Regions from separate parts of the Sporosarcina sp. P26b genome, predicted to be linked through region 2. Evidence: predicted binding sites of a transcription regulator. Region 2 holds the regulator's gene; each other region holds the start of a gene.
What was found. The regulator LexA, encoded in region 2, represses DNA repair genes until DNA is damaged. The targets are predictions, from matches to a motif close to CGAACATATGTTCG.

Region 1 (6,699 bases), on a different contig from region 2:
ATAATCTTCTTGATTTTCATGAGAAGCGTTAAAATAAATGATCAGTTTATCTTCCGACGTGTTGAAAAATAAGTACACACCATTATCAACTTGTGCTTGTTCGTAGAATTCCTGATCGCTCTTACTCAAGTCCTTTATCGCTACTTCTTCATAAGACAACGTCCGGTTCGTGTTACATCCTACGAGCACTAGTGCACAAAGAGCCATTACCAAAAGTTTTTTCATCAACTCTCCTCCTGCCTTTTGTGTGGTAAAGAGTGAAGATTTCTTTAATTATCTATAACACTACTATTTCCCATGTTTTATGTAAAGCAAGTGCAAAAAAACACTGCGGGAAAGAACAGTGTTTTTTGATAATAATATAGAAAGTTTACGTAGTCTGTATATCCGGATTTATTTGAAGTTATTGACTAACTAAGTGTGGTTTCCCGACTCATTTAGTCCAAGATCCTAAAAAAGCGGTGTTCTATGAGCGGTCGTGGATCGTCTATGATCACTTGCACTGAACCTATGATCACCCGCGGACGCGGATAGAGCGAATATCACGTGCGATAGAGCGGTCAATCCCATTCTATGAGCACTGGCGCAAATCTATGAGCGGATACGGACGCAAACACGCACCCGCCCTAATCCATTATCCACGATTCCATATTCAAAGATGAACCCTAGTTGATCGAAATGCAAGGCGCAGCCTTCTCGTCTCCCACTCACTTTGTCCTAAATCCAATCACCGATATTTAATCCAGCCGCCATCTTTCTTCTCGCCACTCCCACGCTTGCTCAAACGCCCAAGCACAAACGCTCCAGCAACTAAACCAATCGCCGTATTCGTTTTCTTATTAAACACTTGCTTGACAATCAAATTCATATTCTGCGGACGCTCCGCTAATCTTCGCATGAAGTACCCGTACCAGTCCTCGCCAAATGGTACGTATGTACAGAAGTTATAGCCCTCTTTCGCCAGTTGCAACTGCAACTCGTTGCGGAAACCGTATAACATTTGGAACTCGAACTGATTACGGGAAATATCATGCTCCTTCACAAATCGCTTCACATGATTGATGATATTGTGGTCATGTGTCGCAATCGACGTGAACGTTCCATGCAATAGATGTTCTTCAATAATCTTTATATAATTTTCATCAATATCAGCTTTATCCATATACGCGACATCAGGCGACTCTTTGTAAGCGCCTTTCACTAAACGAAGACGTGTATCTTCGTATCTTTTCGTATTGTCCATCGCATTGTGGAAATACGCTTGAATGACCGTACCGATATTTTTATAGCCCGCCACCTTCAATTCATCGAGTAGCTTAAACGTCGGGTTTAGTCGGTCGTAATTTTCCATGTCGAAATTAACGAAGATCTCGTTTTGGCTTGCACGTTCAACGATTTCTTCGATTTGTTGTTTGCAAAAGTCATAGTCAATATCGAGGCCAAGCTGTGATGGTTTGAGTGAGATGTGCGCATCCACTTGATGTTCTTGGATTGCGTCCACTACGGCTAAGATTTGTTCTTTCGCTTCGATGGCCTCGCTTTTTTCGAACACAAATTCACCCAGATTGTCGATCGTGCATGAAATACCTGCTTGATTGAGCTCTTTGACACTTTTGATCATTTCTTCGATGTTGGTTCCTGCCACCACTTGTTGGGCTCCTAATTGGAAGCCGTATTTTTGGGCAGCTTGATTCAATAGTTGATTTTCAGATAAACCGATAAAGAAATCTCTTAGCATAGTTTCCACCTCAATTGTATATTTAGTATATTGAAATTATAACACTATTTCGTCATGTAAGCCCATACAATAGTTTATTCAGTTTATTCTCAAAATCCGATAAATGGTAACATGCGATCTGCGGGACTATTCGGTTTGATGATTTCTTGTAAATCGAGTAACGGTATCGGGAAATAAGGGAAACCTGCCACGTAAGGAGAAATTTCGTACAATTGGAAATAAACAACCAAACTAGTATCACCTATATAGAAATCCTGATCAGGACGTATTTTAGTGAATGGTTCTAAGACGGGCGTTTTCCATTGCTGAATATGACGTCTAATATATTCCGAGATTTTCTGGACATATGGACTGCCCGGCTTGAATAAATCTTGCAAATTGTATTGCCTTCCCGTCTTCGTATCGAGCGTCAGCGATTTAACGTATGTCATACCATGCGCTCCGCCTGTGAATGAGTAGACGATTAAGTTGATGCTTAAAATATCACGTTGGTTATTTTTGACTTCGTAATTTGCCACCAATTCCACAAGACTTGATTCATAATAATTATTTTCCACAAGTAATTTATTCATTTCCTTGAAGAGTACGTCATTTAGCTTCTTCTGGACTTTTGGATCATCTAGTTTCGTGATGACAGGATAATACACATCCACTTTTGGCCTCGTATTCGATAGATGATACGTTTCTATAACAGCAGGATTTTTCATCGTTTCATCCTTCCCCAGACATTTGTCTACTATATGCAAGGGTTGGATGGAAAGTTTCTCGCTTTTTTTTCTGTCATATGATAGGATAAACACTGACTGATATGAGGATGTGAAGTAAAATGATCAATATTACATTACCTAAACCGGACGTAACGATCGTTCGCAGAAAACAAGAAATGGGACCGGATGAAACACCGATCAAGCCAATCTATGGTTTCATCGATTTTCATGATATTCCACGGGATAAAGGCGGCCTTTTGTTGTTCTTCAACCAAAGCGACGAGTTGTTATTCGTAGGAAAAGCACGAAAATTACGTCCACGTCTGAAAAAGCATTTTGAAGACCAAGTGTCTCCATTGCGTAATCACCGTGAAGAAGTAGCGAAAATTTCCGCTGTTATCATCGATGATCCAATGGAACGCGAAATCTACGAAACGTACGTAATCAACACACAGCAAGCCAAGTACAACGTAGAAAAAGCATTTTTCAGAGACTGAGCTGTCTGCCTTCGCAGACGGCTTTTATTTTTGTCTACAATCCGTCAGCTTCTCTTGATAACCGAACATCCATCACATCCGCCACATGAATTCTTTCTGTTCCGAACGGATCGCGCAGTACAATTGTCATCGTTTGCAAATCGAGCGCTTCAATCACCCCTTGATGAAAGCGGACTTCCCCATCATGCCACGTTTTGATCCATGTCTCACAACGTCTGCGCCAAGCTACTTCAAGCGTCTCCTGCATCGTTTGTAGCTCCCAGTCAGTCAACTCGAGTCGTTCTATATAGTGGTCCTCTCGTTGCCAATCACGCAGTCTCTCGAGGTGTTCAGGCAGCATTAGCGAGGTCCACTTCAATTTCCCTCTATCTCGATTCCTTTCCATCACGTATTCCCCATTTCTTAAGCGTATGTATGTTCGTAGTATACAGAACGTACATTCGAAAATCAATAGTAAAAAAGACCATCGCTTGAAAAGCGATGGCCGAGTGTTTATTTAGGTAATTTGAATGAACCGACAAACACTTCAAGTTCCTGCGCCATTTGATTGGTCTGCATGGAACGTTCTGAGATTTCTTCGATGCTTGCTGTCGTTTGCTCGGCAGCTGCTGCAATATTATTCGTCATATCTTCTATATTTTGTACAGAGTGTGTCAAGTGCTCGATCAACTGAACAGCTTCTGTTGATTTCGAAGCTTCTGACGTCATCAAGTTCGAGATGTTTTTAATTTCTTTGACAGTTTCTCCAACTGCTACGGAAATATTACTCAAAGACTCAGACGTTAGCTTCACCGTTTCTGTACCTTTCGTGATATGTTTCGTATTTTCTGATGTAGAAGTAATAACTTGCTGGATGCGATCCGAAATATCTTTTACCAGCTTCTCTACTTCAAGTACTTCCTGATTGGATTGCTCAGCAAGGTTTCGTACTTCTTCCGCAACTACCGCAAAGCCTTTACCGTGTTCACCTGCACGAGCCGCTTCAATGGATGCGTTCAATGCGAGTAAATTCGTTTGAGCTGCGATTCCTGCGATGGAGCCCGTGATATTTTGGATCTTCGTCGTAGATTCAACCAAGTTTTGGATGGTGTCTCCTACTTCCTGTGAACCATTTCGAATTAATTCCATATCGTCACGAATTTCTTCCGCACGTTTCGCGCCTTCTAGTGCAATCTTCATCGTTTCATTGGAATTATTTAGCATGGAATCGGCACTTTGCTTCGTGTTGTCCAAACCACTTGCTAATCCCGTCAGAATACCTGTTGCGTGCTCCGCAGACGACGTGCTATCCGTAACCGCTGTGACAACTTCTTCAATATTATTCGCAACCATCGTGATCGCTTCACGCATTTCAGAAAGTGATGCAGAAGTTTCTCCCGCGTTTTCAGATAAATGCTGCGAAGTCGTATTCATCGTCGCAATCATATCTTGTAAGTTCACCGTCATCCGATTCAGTGTACGAGCCAAGTCGCCCACTTCGTCTTGTGATTTCACTTCTGTCGGTTGAACCGCCAAGTCGCCGTCCGCAATTTTCTTCGCCTGCTCAATTAAACTCGTAATCGGCTTCGTTTTCCGGCGAATCAGGAAGCCTGTTCCGACTGAAGCCAGCAACATCGGAATGATACTGAGTAAAATCCCATCGCGTACGACATCCCATGTACGTTGTTTGACAATGTTGGCATCAAAATCAATGACACTTACTGCAATGATTTCTTTACTAGTATCCTGATCCTTATGAATAGGCGCATAACCTGAAAGTCGCTTCATGTCGCCATACTCGTAAGGTTGAGAGTAGGTTGGATGTTGGTGTTCAAGTAACTCATCAATCGCTTCTTTGTCCAAATGGAACTGATCTCCCGGTTTAAACCCTTTCGCCCTCAAATTATCGTCAAGCGCAATGAGTTTTCCGTCCAAATCCACAATATATTGTGTTTCAAATATATTCTTGTGTTCAGTTGTCCAGTTCAACGTCTTACCAATCTCATCTTGTGTATCTGCCTCACCAGCTAATGCCTTGTCCATATCACCCGGTCGAATCAATCCAGTAGTAATATTGGCACATCCATATGCTTCAATTCCTGCAGCGTCATATAATTTGTCATAAGCAGTCTTATATGTAGCTAGTGATGTAATGGCTAACATCACCACCAAGATTCCAGCTATAATCGTACCTAGCTGAAATGTTAACGAATCTTTAACTTTCATCAAACCTTATGCCCACCTTCCTATTTAGTTCATCTAGTTCATTCGTTGTCTTTATCATACGCTATCAATCTACAATTAAAAAGAAGAAAATGAAAAACTCTTTAAATATAAAATAATAAGCAAGACGTAGGTATTATTATCGTGTCACAACTGTTTCATTTCGTATATAATATTGTATGATGAATAGTATATAAACATAAAGTTTCTTGAAGGAAAGGGAGGCGTTCTTTTTGAATGAAAAACAAACAATTTTTAATTTGGTACATTTAATGGATCAAGTGACGAATAAAATGCTGATCCGTTTCCAGCAAGAATCTAAGCTGTCCCTAGGCATCTCCCATATCCTTGTGTTGCTAGAGTTACATAACAAAGGTGAGCAACGTCCTTCTGACTTGGCTGAGACACTAGGCTTTACACCCGCTTCATTGACGCATTTGTCGTCAAAGCTCATTAAAAGCGAGTTTATTACGTTGCGGAATGATGAAAAAGACCGCAGAACAAAGTATTGGAAAATAACTCCCATGGGCCTAGAAATTTTAGGTGAAGCACAGAGATGTGGAATGCAAGTGCGTTCGGAGTTCTTTAGTCACTTATCGGAAGCTGAACGAAATAGTTTAATCCAAATTTACACTAAGTTAAATAACACGTTTGTTTGAGGGGAGCTGTTCCACTACGGAGCAGCTTTTTTGTTTTGGCAAGGGTATAGCTAGATAACTGGTAAAGGCTGTTGCGAACTCGCTCATTCTTCCATACAAAAAAGCTGCCCCATAAAATCAGGACAGCTTTGAATAATGTATTAACGTAATTTGATAGATCCGCCGTCGACCATCATCGTTTGACCGGTGATGTAAGAAGCGTCTTCGCTCGCTAGGAATACTGCGGTGCGACCGATGTCTTTCTCTGGATCACCAAGGCGTCCAAGTGGATTTTTCGCAAGAATCGCTTGATAAGCTTCGGGATTTTCTTTACCCCAATGCTCAATGCCTGGTGTTTTAGCAATTGGTGAAATAAGGTTACACGTGATACCGTATTCTCCCCATTCATTCGCCGCCACTCTTGTGATCCCGCGGATAGCTTCTTTCGCCGCAGCGTATGAACCTTGGTTCACATCACCGTTTAATCCTGCACCGGATGAGAAGTTAATAACGGATCCTTTTGACTCTTTCAAGTGCGGAAGAGCCGCTTGCATCAAGTAGAGCGTCGGATAAAATCCTGTATTGAACGACAGGTCTATGTCTTCTTGTGTCATCTCTTCAATAGATTTCATACGTGAAGCATGAGCGTTGTTAACTAAAACATCCAATTTACCGAGTTTCGTTACAACTTGCTCAACAATGGAAGGTAATTCTTCTCGTGCAGTTAAGTCCGCTTGAAGAAAAATCGATTGCGGAGAGATTTTCTGCAATTTTTCAATCGCCGCTTCGCCTGCTTCTTTGTTCAAGTCAACGATCGCAACAGTCGCTCCTTCTTTTACGAATGCCGTAGCGATTCCTAATCCGATGCCTCCTGCTCCGCCTGTGATGATTGCCACTTTTTTGTCTAATTTCATATG
Region 2 (6,699 bases):
CAGATATTCCGTCCCGAATAATCACTAGCGGAGAAATCACCCGTATTTTTAATTGTTGTCTTATTTGATCCTGCAAGATCCGCACTACCCCCAAATAAAGCGGGAACAGCTTTCGCTAATGCATTGATTGAATCACCAGACGCAGAACGTGTCGCCACAGAAGCACCTGCTTCATAAACTGGCATTTGGTCCTGTAAGTCAGCTGGAAGTTCATTTGCAATCGCTTGTTTAAATTGTGCAGCTAATTCTTTGTGTTCGTTTTGATAACTTTCGAACAAGTCATTCCATTGTTGCTCTGATTGCACGCCTAATTGATCTGTTGCTGAATTGAATCGGTCATAAACTTCTTCAGGAACATGGAAGTCTTCTTCGAACGTCCACTTATAATACTCTTTTGTAAGAGCCATTTCATCTTCACCTAGTGGCGCTCCATGTGCATCGGCCTTACCAGATTTGTTTGGTGAACCATAACCAATGACAGTTTTCACTTCAATGATTGTCGGTCCGCCTGTGTTGCCTTTTGCTGCTTCAATTGCATCTGAAACAGATTTTATATCATTGCCATCTTCTACTCTTGAGTAGTTCCAGCCATAGGATTCAAAGCGCTTTTTAATGTTTTCAGAGAAAGACATATCCAAGTCGCCATCTAAAGAAATATCATTACTGTCATATAATACGATCAATTTATCTAATTGAAGATGGCCAGCCATAGAAATAGCTTCCGCTGCTACGCCTTCCATTAGATCGCCATCACCACAAAGTGCGTATGTGTAATGGTCTACAATATCAAAACCTGGTTTATTGTACGTTGCAGCAAGATGTTTCTCTGCCATTGCCATACCTACAGACATACCAATGCCTTGTCCAAGAGGTCCTGTAGTCGCTTCCACTCCTGCTGTGTGTCCGTATTCCGGATGTCCTGGAGTTTTTGAATCCCATTGTCTGAAGTTCTTTAAGTCATCAATACTCAAGCCATAGCCGCTCAAGTGTAACAAGCTGTAAAGTAACATCGAGCCGTGACCCGCTGAAAGTACAAAACGATCACGATTGAACCATTGTGGGTTGGATGGATTATGATGCAAATGCTTCGTCCATAATGTATAAGCCATCGGTGCTGCGCCCATCGGTAATCCTGGGTGACCTGAATTTGCTTTTTCAATCGCATCGATTGATAATGTTCGGATTGTTGTTATTGCCAGTTGATCGATTTTTTCGGTCATGCTGTACATCCTTTCCGTCCTGTCTCATATGAGTGTTTTATAGTACATATTCCTACTCTAGTGTAGTCAATTCCAACGCTAATTACAATATTAATCCTTTACCTATCATCAATTTAGCGGTTTTTGGTTCGCACGAGCTTGTTTGACTTTTTCAGGTGTTACATCATTTCCTTCTGGATCCAACACTTTGACCGATTCAATTGTCTCACGCATACTTGAACGGAATGTTTCTAAGTATTCTTTTCTTAGTTGCGTTTGTTCTTTGGCTTCTTCAATCGATAATCCTGTTGTTTTCTTTTTTTTCGCAAGTTCATTGATACGTTGTATTTTCTTTTCTGATAGCATTATTAAAAGCCTCCATAAATAAGTCGTTTAGTAAAATGTAAACAACCTGAAGGAAAAGTGCAACCTATTAGTGTTGCTGTGTTATAAACTCCCTATACCTTCTATGAACCGTCGCTTTGCTAACCGCATGACCTAACCCATTTAATACAGTTGCAATTTCTTCGTATGTTAGACCTTTGTTGCGTAGTGAAACAATTTCTTCTATTGGAACCTCAAGTCGCTCACGCCCTGGAGCTTGGTCGATATTACGTAAATTCTTCGAAGGGTCATACCCTTTGTCAACAGCACGTTTCATCCCTCTACGTATTTTTGCATTATGTAATTTCCGTTGATATTCTTCTACGATTGCAAGAATTTCAAGCAACATCGTATCCATTTCATTCAGTTCTATCGTACCGTTAGAATGATTGGTAATTACAGTAGTCTCACTTTTAGCAATCACATGTAAAATTGCGACCCTGGCATTGCCTCGTCCTAAACGTGTTTCGTCTTGAATGAACAGTGCATCGACTGTGCCATCTTGGATTTGATCTAACATAGATAAAAGACCTTCGCGATCCATGTCATAGCCACTTTGCCGATCTGTATAGATTCCAACACAATCATAAGACAACTCAGATGCTAATTTTTCAAGTTCTTCTTGTTGCCTAATAATAGATTGTTCTTGTGTCTCCTTTTCTGTACTCACACGGCAATAGATTACACATCTCTTTTCTGTCATCTGGATCCCTCTCCTACTTCAGCTACTCGGATATCTGTCTGTTTATCCATTTTAACAGGCACACGTAGTAATTCACCCGAAACGATTTGATCAGTAGGTAATTCATTTAATGAACGTACTTGTTCGATCCAGTGGCTAGTTGGTATATCTTCAGAGTAGTTGGACGCTAGCTGCCAAAGTGTATCTCCTTCATTAATAACGATTTCTATATAGTGATCTTCTTCAGCCATTTTATCGAACTGAACCCAAGCGAATGAAACACAAACAGCTAATAATACTGCAAAATAATAATTATTTTTGATAAATTCTTTAATATACTCCATCATAATTCCTCCTCTATTTCCTGCATTTAGAATACACGTTCGGAATGCTTGTTCTTAATTATAAGAGAACATACGATTCCATGTCAAGCAAAATTAGAACCTTTGTTTGATTAGTAGCCGAACACATGTTATACTATATTCAAAATAGTGGTTCAGTATTCCATTGCTCGTAAACTAGTAGAAGAGGTGAATCTGTTGAAGAAAATATCAAAAAGACAAGAAGAAATACTCGCTTTCATAAAAGATGAAGTTCGTTTAAAAGGCTATCCACCTTCCGTTCGTGAAATTGGAGAAGCTGTCGGACTGGCATCAAGTTCCACGGTTCACGGTCACTTATCAAGACTCGAGAGTAAAGGTTTCATACGCCGGGATCCAACTAAACCCCGCGCCATCGAGATCTTGGATCCAGAAGGATTGGATGAATTAAAAAGTGGTGTTATGCATGTACCATTAATCGGGAAAGTTACTGCTGGTAATCCAATCACAACAATTGAAAATATAGAAGAATACTTCCCATTACCAGATACGTTCGGTTCATCAGAAGATGAAATCTTCATGTTAGAAATTGTAGGAGATAGTATGATAGAAGCGGGAATTCTTAATGGAGACCGTGTAATTGTTAGACAAACACACTCTGCAAGTAATGGTGAAATTGTTGTTGCCATGACAGAGGAAGACGAAGCAACTGTTAAACGTTTCTTTAAAGAAAAAGACTATTTCCGGCTACAACCAGAAAACTCCTCCATGGAGCCGATCATTGTAGATAAGGTTTCTATATTAGGTAAAGTTGTTGGCGTATTCCGTATGATTCATTAATAAAAAAAGTGTATCGTGAAACCTAGAAGGTTTTCGATACACTTTTTATTTATACTAAGTTCTTTTCAAGCAACTGTTCCATAGAATCGAGAACAGCCGATTTTACATGTTCATATGTCAAACCACCTTGAATATATGCTGTGTAAGGTGGTCGAATCGGGCCGTCAGCTGTTAATTCAATACTGGACCCCTGAATGAATGTACCCGCTGCCATGATGACGTCATCAGCATAACCGGGCATATATGAAGGCTCCGGAGCGTACTGGGCATTGATTGGGGAATTTTGCTGGATCATCTGACAAAATGCAATCATTTGTTCCGAGTTCAAGAAATTAACTGATTGGATTAAATCCGTACGACGCTCACTGTAATGCGGTGTCGTGTCCATACCGAAACTGCCAAAAAATGCAGATGTGAAAAGTGCGCCTTTGACTGCCTGGCTTACTACATGCGGCGCTAAGAAGAATCCTTGATACATCTCCAGTAACGTGTCGAGTGACGCCCCTGCTTCGGCTCCAAGGCCTGGTGACGTCATACGATATGCACACTTCTCAACCAAGTCCTTATTGCCCGCTATATAACCACCTGTTCTTGCTAATCCGCCACCTGGATTCTTAATAAGTGAACCTGCCATTAAATCAGCTCCAACTTCAACAGGCTCTTTCATTTCAACAAATTCTCCGTAGCAATTATCTACAAAAATCACGACATCTTCCTTCATTTTACGTACTTCCTTAATTATCGCTTCTATTTCATGGATTCTGAATGACGGATTGCTTGAATATCCTTTTGAGCGTTGAATGGCAACAATCTTCGTCTTAGAGGAAATAGCTTCTTTTGCTTTTGCGTAATCAACAGATCCATCTTCTTTCAAATCGATATGCTGATAGGATATTTGAAAGTCTTCCAATGAACCTGTATCTTTGCCGTTCCCCGAAATAATGGATTCTAATGTATCGTATGGCTTACCTGTTATGTAAAGCAATTCATCGCCTGGACGTAATATTCCAAACAAGCTGATTGTAATAGCGTGTGTGCCGGAAATAATCTGATTTCTTACGAGACAGTCTTCCGCCCCGAATACATCCGAATAGACTTGTTCCAACACATCACGGCCGCTATCATCATATCCATAGCCAGTAGAGCCTGATAGATGAAAGTCGCTTACTTGATTCTTTTTGAATGCTTGTAATACTTTTCTTTGGTTATAAAAAGCGATTTCTTCCATTGTCTTCACAAACGGAGCGATTTCTTCTTCTGCTTCTTGAGCTTTTAACAGTAATTTCTCATTAATTGGTGCGATTTGCATGTGTAGTACCTCATTTCATATTATCATCTTCTATTTTAGCAGATGGAATGCGTATGCCAAATAAAAGACAACAAAAAAACAGGCAAGCGCCTGTTTATTGTTCATCTTTTAAAATAACCGGTTTCGAAGGAGCATACGTAGAGATTGCATGCTTATAAATCAGCTGTTGTTTACCATCTGACTCGAGTAGAACGGTATAATTGTCATATGACTTGATTAGACCTTTCAATTGAAAACCGTTAAGCAAAAAGATTGTAACGAATGTGTTGTTCTTACGTAAAGAATTCAAAAACGTATCTTGCATATTTCCTTGTGCCATTCAATTGCCTCCTCATTCCTATTATTAAGTTATTCCCTACTTACTTCTGAAAATCCTTTATTATTTTACAAGTTGCTTGAAAAATTTCTTCCGTAGATTGATTAGCATTTACCCATTGAACCGGTAATTTATTACGGAAATAGGTAAGCTGTCTTTTCGCGTAATTACGTGTGTTTTTCATCACAGCTTCAATTGATTGTTCTTTCGTCAATTTTCCATCAAAGTAGGAGATCAACTCTTTATAGCCTATCGCCTGAACTGATTGCGTTTGACGAATTCCCTTATCCCATAATTTCTGGACTTCTTTAAACAAACCTGCTTCTACCATTTGTTCAACACGCAAATCGATTCTCTCATAAAGTAGTTCGCGGGGAAGATCAAGTCCAATAATCAACGAGCGATACATCGGCTGATTTCCTGACTGTTTTTCGTGATCTTGTTTTGTCAGACCAGTCACTTCAAGGATCTCAAGCGCACGCACAAGACGTCTGTGATTGTTTGGGTGTATTTTCTCCGAGCTTTTCGGATCTAACTCCGTCAGTCTTGCATGCAATACATCAGCACCTTTTGCTTCAAGCTCTTGCTCCAGACGCGCACGCACTTCAGAATCAGCAGCCTGTTCTGTAAATCGATAATCGAATAGCACCGATTGTACATACATTCCGCTACCACCTACAATAATCGGCAATTTCCCGCGAGATTGAATATCTGCAATCCATTGTCTAACTGCCTGTTGATATTCCGCCACAGAAAACGACTCTGTCGGTTCTTTTACATCAAAGAAATGATGTGGAATTCCATTCATTTCAGATGCATGGATCTTAGCCGTACCGATATCCAGTTCTTTATAGACTTGCATAGCGTCTCCATTAATGATTTCTCCATTAAATGATTTGGCAAGCGCTGTACTTAGTGCTGTCTTCCCTGAAGCTGTAGGTCCTACTACTGCTAGTACATCAAATGGCAGATTCATGTTTTTTCATCCACTCCACTATAGTCGTATACACTTGTTTATAATTAGTTTCTTGTAGCATTTCATGTCTGCCGCCTTTAAACAGCTGAACAGTAACATGTCGTTGATTCGCTTTATCAAATTGTTTGGCTACTTTCCAAACACCCTTCGCTCGATTCCCAACTAAATCATCGGTTCCTGATAATAATAAAATGGGCAGTTCATTTGGAATATTTAACAAGAATTCAGGAGCTTCTATAGAGTTCATTCCTTCAAGCACCACACGGAACATTTGAGCAGTCGGCACAAACCCACACGCTTCATCGTCTTTATAATCGCTGACACTTACCGTATCGCGTGATAACCAAGAAAATTCACCTTCGTCTGGGAATTGCTTTGAATAATTACCGAAGACTAAACTGTTTAAAAGCTCATCTGGTTGGTCTTTCGGATATTTGTCTTCTCTATATGCAGCTAATGCAATCGCTGCATGCGCTGTAAGCTCAGAATTCGATCCAGTGCCCGATAGAACCACACCACTAAGCGTAGAACCATATAACTGAATATAGCGCCTCGCAACGAATGAGCCCATGCTGTGCCCTAGTAGCACTAACGGAAGTTCAGGGTTTTGTTGTTGATAGGCTTGGTTGACTTCAAATGTATCATCTACTAATTGATCGAATGTGGCAGATTG
Region 3 (6,699 bases), on a different contig from region 2:
ATGCCGGGTTTCATCGCATTCCGTTTATTGCGTCCTATCGGCAATGATACGTATACATTGCTAACAGAATGGACGGATCGACGTCTGTATGAAATTTGGAACAACTCCCCTGGTAATCAGCTATCCGATAAAACGGACTTCAAAGATGCTGGCGGTGCTGCGCAACACATTTTCACAAGCGCTCCATACACAACGCATTATAAAACACCTACTGAAGAGGTTTGACGTTTTTACGTCAAATCTTTTTTTATGGCCAGCCCTCTAGATCTATCATTTCGTTCACTTCTACTACAATATGTTTCGGTACCCGAAGTTTGCGATGCGTCTATTCGCTTGTTATACTAAACGAGATGATTGATTTATTTGTATATTTGAGAGGGGACTTATAATGAGAGAACAATTATTTCAGAAATTAGAACAATCTTACGACGATATGGTAGAGATTCGTCGATATTTGCATATGAATCCAGAGGTTTCATATAAAGAAACGAAGACTGCTGCCTATATCGCTGACTTTTATAAACAACTTGGCGTAGACGTACGTACGGGTGTTGGCGGCAACGGTGTCGTGGCACGAGTCAAAGGTGCGAAACCTGGGAAAACAGTTGCTTTGCGAGCAGACTTTGATGCACTACCTATTCAAGACCAAAAAGATACACCTTATGCTTCCACTGTACCAGGCGTTATGCACGCTTGCGGGCATGATGGCCATACTGCCACTCTCCTTCAACTTGCAAAAGCGATGAATGAAATGCGCGATGAGCTTTCAGGAGAATATGTATTTATCCATCAACACGCAGAAGAACTAGCTCCAGGTGGCGCTATTGCGATGATCGAAGACGGTTGTCTAGAAGGCGTCGATGTGATTTTCGGTACGCATCTCTGGTCACTACTCGAATCAGGCGTGATCCATTACTGTGCAGGTCCAGTGATGGCTGCGGCGGATCGATTTAACATTACCGTTCAAGGGGCTGGCGGACATGGCGCTGCTCCGCATCAAACAAAAGACGCGATCGTAATTGGTTCACAGTTAGTAACGAATCTTCAACAAATCGTCTCAAGACGCGTTGATCCAATCGAATCAGCTGTTCTATCCGTCGGTTCATTCGTTTCAGAAAATGCCTTTAACGTCATTGCGGATCAGGCAGTTCTAGGTGGAACGGTTCGTACATTCACAAACGACGTACGCGACCAGATGGAAAAAGAAATCAAGCGCGTAGCTGAAGGTACAGCACTTGCAAACGATTGTGAAATCACCGTAGAATACTTCCGCGGCTATCCAGCAGTAGTTAATCACGAAAAAGAAACGGACTACCTAAAAGCAGTGGCTGAGTCTATTCCTGGTTTAAAAGGCGTAGAAGAAATGCAACCTCAAATGGGCGGCGAAGATTTCGCCTACTACCTCGAGAAGATTCCAGGTACGTTCTTCTTCACAGGTGCACAACCAGCAGATGCTTATCCACATCATCACCCACGTTTTGATTTCGATGAAAAGGCTATGATGGCAGCGGCTAAGACATTGGGCGCGGCGGCTATTGATTATCAGAACTAAATAAATGCAATTGACTGAAGACATGCCCTAAGAATGTGGGGATGTCTTCAGTTTTTTTGTGTTGGGGTTTGATAATGTGGCGGTAGTGCATAGTAAGTAGGATACGAAGTTAGGTAGTAGTTTTTGCAACCCCTACCCTTCCTTTTTTATGCTAAGGTAGCGGGTTGACTGGCAGTGTAAGTGGGGCGATCATTGGCCCCACTTCGGCGGTGGTGGATGGCTTCCGCCTTCGTTAGATAATGTGTAGAGCAGTTCTGATTCTTCTTTTGCAAAAACAAGGAACGAATACTACCAGGTCACTGGTTTTATCTACTATAAACCACAACCCAACTTGGTTTGTACCCAGTAGCGCAGGCACAACTGCGGGGTCGGCCGTGGCCATGAGACAGCTAGCAGCTCCACCGCTAGTTGGCTTATGGCTGGAGGCAATCCCCCACGTGCCTGCGCGAGTCTAAAGCATTACCCTCACCACTTTCAATGAACAAGCCAATATCGAGCAACGACCTAATCTATCTCCTAATGACTTTGCTAAGACAGAAGAATCGTACCACCCAGTCACTGGTTTTCATTTTCTATAAAACACAATCTAACTTGTCAACCACTCAGTAGCGCAGGCACAACTGCGGGGTAGGCCGTGACCGTGAGACAACTGGCAGCTCCACCGCCAGCTGGCTCATGGCTGGAGGCAATCCCCCACGTGCCTGCGCGAGTCCAAAGCAAGAGCCCTCACTACTTTCCATGCACAAGCCAATGTCGAGCCACGACCCCATCTATTCCCATCACCAATAACAGTAATTAGCAACATAATAGATAGAACAACAAACCAGTTGATCGTAAGTGTAAGGCGACTCCTGGAGGATCAGCGTGCGCCTTGAGACCCTGGACTGAACGAAGTGAGGGAAGCAGCTCAAGCCACGCCCTCGGGAAAGCGTCCGCCTGCAACGTCGATCAACGTTGCCTTCACCTTTACCAGCTACCTGCCAATAATTCGATAAAACCTAACATATTAATAGAATACTCGCTATCTTCCAACATTACAGTTGATTTTAGTTTTTTCTATACTATAATTAATACGTATATGGTCCTATAAAACAGGAGGGAAGAATATGGCTAATCCACATCATCTGTCGTCTTACATCGTAACATTCCATACTTTTGCATTACTTCATGGACAACATGCCAACCCATACTATACAAAAGTAGTGGAAAGCGACCGGACGTTCATTGTTGAGAAAACACCATTAGAAATCATGAGAGATTCTTGTGCGCATTACCGTTCCAACTTCGAGTCCATCATCAACAGCTCCAAGGTGGATTTAAGAAATCGTCCAAAGCCTCCGATCATGCTGACGCATTCAAATGATCAGCCGCTATTATTTTTCCCTTTACTGTCCCCTACCTTACATAAAAACACATGGGTAGCTTATCACGCAGTAAAAGATGCTGTTCAGAACAAAGATGGCGTCTCCGTCGTTCTGAAAAACGATACGCAAATGCAACTTGATACATCACTGGCTACCGTTTATCGGCAGATGGCCTTGTCACATATTTTATCGCAACGATTTGAAAATGCTCAGGAGCAGTTACGCAGTTCATATTATATGATCATGGACCCGAAGAGCTCCGATTCACCAATTTCCTGAGATACAAATTTAACAGTTCTTCCGATCGATTACGTAAGCGTACATTCAAATAGCGACGTATATCTTGATAGCCATCATGTAAAAATACATATTCCGTAAACAGTTCATCTGTTGAACGGCGTACTACTTTCATTTTGTGCTTATGCAAATACATAGCTGTCATTTGTAAATCAGTGGATACGGTATGCATCGTTTCGTCTAGCAAATTAAGATAGGGACTTTTCAGTTTGAACGGCACCTTCTCCAGTAACTGGCGATCCCGTTCCATAATCGTCAATAGCATGGGCAGGTAAATATAGTTCTCTAAATAGGGCATTGCCTCCGCGGGGATCAAAGGCACAGAAATCGCCTCCTTACAGAACGTATGTTCCTACATCGATTATAATTCCTTTAGCGCAGAAAAGCAAGTACTCATAGTATGGCTTTTTTTTGCATAAAAAAACTTCCAGTTGTCAGTACTGGAAGTTTTGTCACAAAATCGATATGTGTACTCGTTTATTGGTTCCCTGGCTCATCACCGATAAAGTGGATGGAGAACACTTTCCATTCACCGTCTTCTTTATTGAACACAGTCACTTGACGGCCTTCAGGTGTATTTTCTACTCCTGTCTCAATATCCGTAAATGTAGTTTTTAACGTAGAAAATAACTGTGCACTGTCTTCTTTATATTTTACAATCGTTTCATTGTCTACTTCGCGTTTCATTGTAGTATTCTCAAGCATTTCTTCTGTAGCTTGACGCTCTTCATCTAAGTCATAGCCTTTAGGTGAAAGTGTAGCCAGATACCCTTCGACATCCTGATTGTTCAGCGTCTCGATATAGTTGTCAAAAGCAGCTAGAATTTTTGTTTTTTCTTCTTCGGGTACATCTACTGCTTCTTCAACTTCGTCGCCAGCCATGCTGAACCCGACTTTATTATCATCTATTCCATGATCGATTGCTCCATTACCCGGTGCAGCTTCGCCAGTTTCTGGATCATTCTGTTTTGTTTCATCTTGGTTACCACATGCACCTAATACGAGTACCAACGCCATGGACGCGACTGCTATTTTTTTCTTCATATGCCCCTCCTACGTAGAGAAAAAGGCCTTCAGCGTGCAAAGACCTTTTTTCATTTTTAATTATTTTACTTCTACCCAACCATTTTTGATTGCTGTTACAACAGCTTGTGTCCGGTCATTTACACTCATTTTTTGTAGAATGCTTGAAACGTGGTTTTTCACTGTTTTTTCTGAGATGAATAGCGTTTCACCAATTGTTCGGTTACTTTGGCCATCTGTCAGCAATTGCAGAACTTCACATTCGCGCTTCGTCAATAAATGAAGTGGACGACGAATATCGTTCTGTTGGAAGGATCCTTTATGTTCTCTTTCGCTTAAACGACGGAATTCAGATACCAAGTTATGCGTGATTTTCGGGTGCAAGTACGAACCACCATTCGCTACTACTTTGATTGCTTGTACAATTGCGTCTGCATCCATTTCTTTCAGCATATAGCCTAGTGCACCTGTTTTCAAAGCATGTGTAACGTATGATTCATCATCGTGGATCGATAGCATGATAACGCGCGCATCAGGGAACTCTTTAACTAATTGCTCAGTTGCGTCTACACCATTCATGCGTGGCATATTAATATCCATCAGCACTACGTCTGGCTCATATTCTCTGTACAACTCCACTACTTCTACTCCATCGTCGCCTTCTGCTACTACGGTAAACGATTCTTCAAAATCTAAAATTCGTTTAACTCCTTCACGGAACAATTGGTGATCATCTACTATCAAAATTTTCGTCGCTTCCATATTCTATTCCTCCCAATAATTACCTTACTTACAGTTCTTTGTCCAGCGGAATTTGGAAAAGTATTGAAGTGCCTTCCCCGACTTTCGAGGTGACCTTCATTTTCCCTTTCAACAACTCCACACGCTCCTGCATTCCAATCAAACCAAAAGATTTCTCTTTTACTTCTTTTGTATCAAAACCAAGACCTTGGTCTTTGATCAATATATTGACGGTTTCACGCAACCACTCAATTTTCACCCATATTTCATCAGTTTTCGCATGCTTGATACTATTATTTACTGATTCCTGTATGAGACGAAAAATGCCTACTTCAAAATTGGAAGCAAATCGTTTTTCTGCTCCGTTACTTTGAAAGTTAATGATTAGCGGAGCCTCGTATTCACTAATGGTCGACAAATATTTTCGTAATGTCGGAACAAGTCCCAGGTCATCCAAAGCCATAGGCCGTAAATCGTAAATGATGCGGCGCACTTCAGATAGCGCTCCCCTTACCATTTCTTTAAGGTAAGAAAGTTCTTGCATCGCTTGTTCTGGACCATGCTGGACAAATGTTTTTTCGATTAAACCTGAACGCATCAAGACATTCGCCAGCATTTGAGCTGGTCCGTCATGAATGTCACGTGATAATCGTTTCCGTTCTTCTTCTTGCGCTTGAATAATTTGGACCGCAAAATCTTGTTTCTGTCGGGCCGTTTCTAGTGCTGTACTTACATTTTTTAAATCAGATGTCAAATATGTGATTACAGTGGTTACTTGATTAACAAGTTGATCCGCTCTTTCAATTGTAGAAAGCAGCAGCGTTAGTCGTCGTTCGAGTTCATCCCGTTTTTCACGAAGTTGCTTCTCCTCCATTTTATTGATGGAGGCACGTACAAGCAAGTCATTTGCCACACTATATGCTTGTTTCACTTCTTCTTCGCTATACGTTATAAAGTCTTTAGATACAGTAGCCAAACGTTTCCGTGAGTGGCGTGACAAACTCTCAAGAGAATCGCCTTCTGTTATCACATGAGAAATACTTTCTTTCACTTCTGCTAACTCTTTTTGCATTTCTTCAAAACTTCGGCGGCTTTGTTCACTAATTAAGAAAATGTCGCTTTTCGAACGATCCATTACATTAACCATGTTGCCAAAGATTTTCTCCATCTGTTGAATGTCAATTGCCTTATCGTTCAAATATCTCCCTCCCGCACCCGTCTATGTGAAATTACGCAAAGTGAGCATTATTGCAGTTTAGCCTAAATACTTATACACTTCATATACAGTATATCATTTTAATGATGTAAAAGTATTATAAGTATATTACAAATGTAGGGGGAACGACAAATGCGAGCCAATTATAAAACCGTAAAGTTATACGGAGAGAGTGAATTCGTCATCCAAAAATCCCGTTTTCTGTCATTTGTCAAAAGAGTCGAGACGGAACACGAGGCATTGGACTTCATACAGGACATCAAAAAGAACCATCATACAGCCACACATAATTGTTCCGCATATATTATAGGAGAACATGACCAGATCCAAAAAGCGAATGATGACGGTGAGCCTTCAGGTACAGCCGGCTTCCCTATTTTGGAAGTTTTGAAAAAACAACACTTAAAAGACACCGTCATCGTCGTGACCCGTTATTTCGGTGGTATCAAACTCGGCGGCGGCGGATTAATTCGTGCTTACGGCAAAGCAGCTTCTGAAGGCATTGC

Region 1: CSV69_RS04200 (YolD-like family protein) is a predicted target of LexA. The motif match lies at 3,350-3,363, and genes of this name have one in related genera.
Region 3: CSV69_RS08560 (YhjD family protein) is a predicted target of LexA. The motif match lies at 3,553-3,566, and genes of this name have one in related genera.

The regions. Positions count from the first base shown of each region.
Region 1 covers NZ_PDYW01000003.1:85,342-92,040, reverse strand. Annotated here, with positions in the region: gene CSV69_RS04220 (hypothetical protein) at 1-225, opposite strand, end outside; gene CSV69_RS04215 (proline dehydrogenase family protein) at 728-1,738, opposite strand; gene CSV69_RS04210 (DUF3298 and DUF4163 domain-containing protein) at 1,828-2,445, opposite strand; gene CSV69_RS04205 (nucleotide excision repair endonuclease) at 2,565-2,942, shown strand; gene CSV69_RS04200 (YolD-like family protein) at 2,977-3,327, opposite strand; gene CSV69_RS04195 (methyl-accepting chemotaxis protein) at 3,435-5,147, opposite strand; gene CSV69_RS04190 (MarR family winged helix-turn-helix transcriptional regulator) at 5,378-5,803, shown strand; gene CSV69_RS04185 (SDR family NAD(P)-dependent oxidoreductase) at 5,944-6,696, opposite strand.
Region 2 covers NZ_PDYW01000002.1:280,035-286,733, reverse strand. Annotated here, with positions in the region: gene tkt (transketolase) at 1-1,220, opposite strand, end outside; gene CSV69_RS03335 (DUF896 domain-containing protein) at 1,329-1,565, opposite strand; gene CSV69_RS03330 (YneB family resolvase-like protein) at 1,633-2,286, opposite strand; gene yneA (cell division suppressor protein YneA) at 2,283-2,609, opposite strand; gene lexA (transcriptional repressor LexA) at 2,805-3,425, shown strand; gene CSV69_RS03315 (methionine gamma-lyase family protein) at 3,475-4,734, opposite strand; gene hfq (RNA chaperone Hfq) at 4,829-5,053, opposite strand; gene miaA (tRNA (adenosine(37)-N6)-dimethylallyltransferase MiaA) at 5,094-6,026, opposite strand; gene CSV69_RS03300 (alpha/beta hydrolase) at 6,010-6,699, opposite strand, start outside.
Region 3 covers NZ_PDYW01000006.1:176,532-183,230, reverse strand. Annotated here, with positions in the region: gene CSV69_RS08575 (antibiotic biosynthesis monooxygenase family protein) at 1-225, shown strand, start outside; gene CSV69_RS08570 (M20 metallopeptidase family protein) at 389-1,552, shown strand; gene CSV69_RS17290 (hypothetical protein) at 2,147-2,272, opposite strand; gene CSV69_RS08565 (competence protein ComK) at 2,659-3,195, shown strand; gene CSV69_RS08560 (YhjD family protein) at 3,158-3,535, opposite strand; gene CSV69_RS08555 (nuclear transport factor 2 family protein) at 3,691-4,257, opposite strand; gene CSV69_RS08550 (response regulator) at 4,318-4,998, opposite strand; gene CSV69_RS08545 (sensor histidine kinase) at 5,027-6,175, opposite strand; gene CSV69_RS08540 (YigZ family protein) at 6,326-6,699, shown strand, end outside.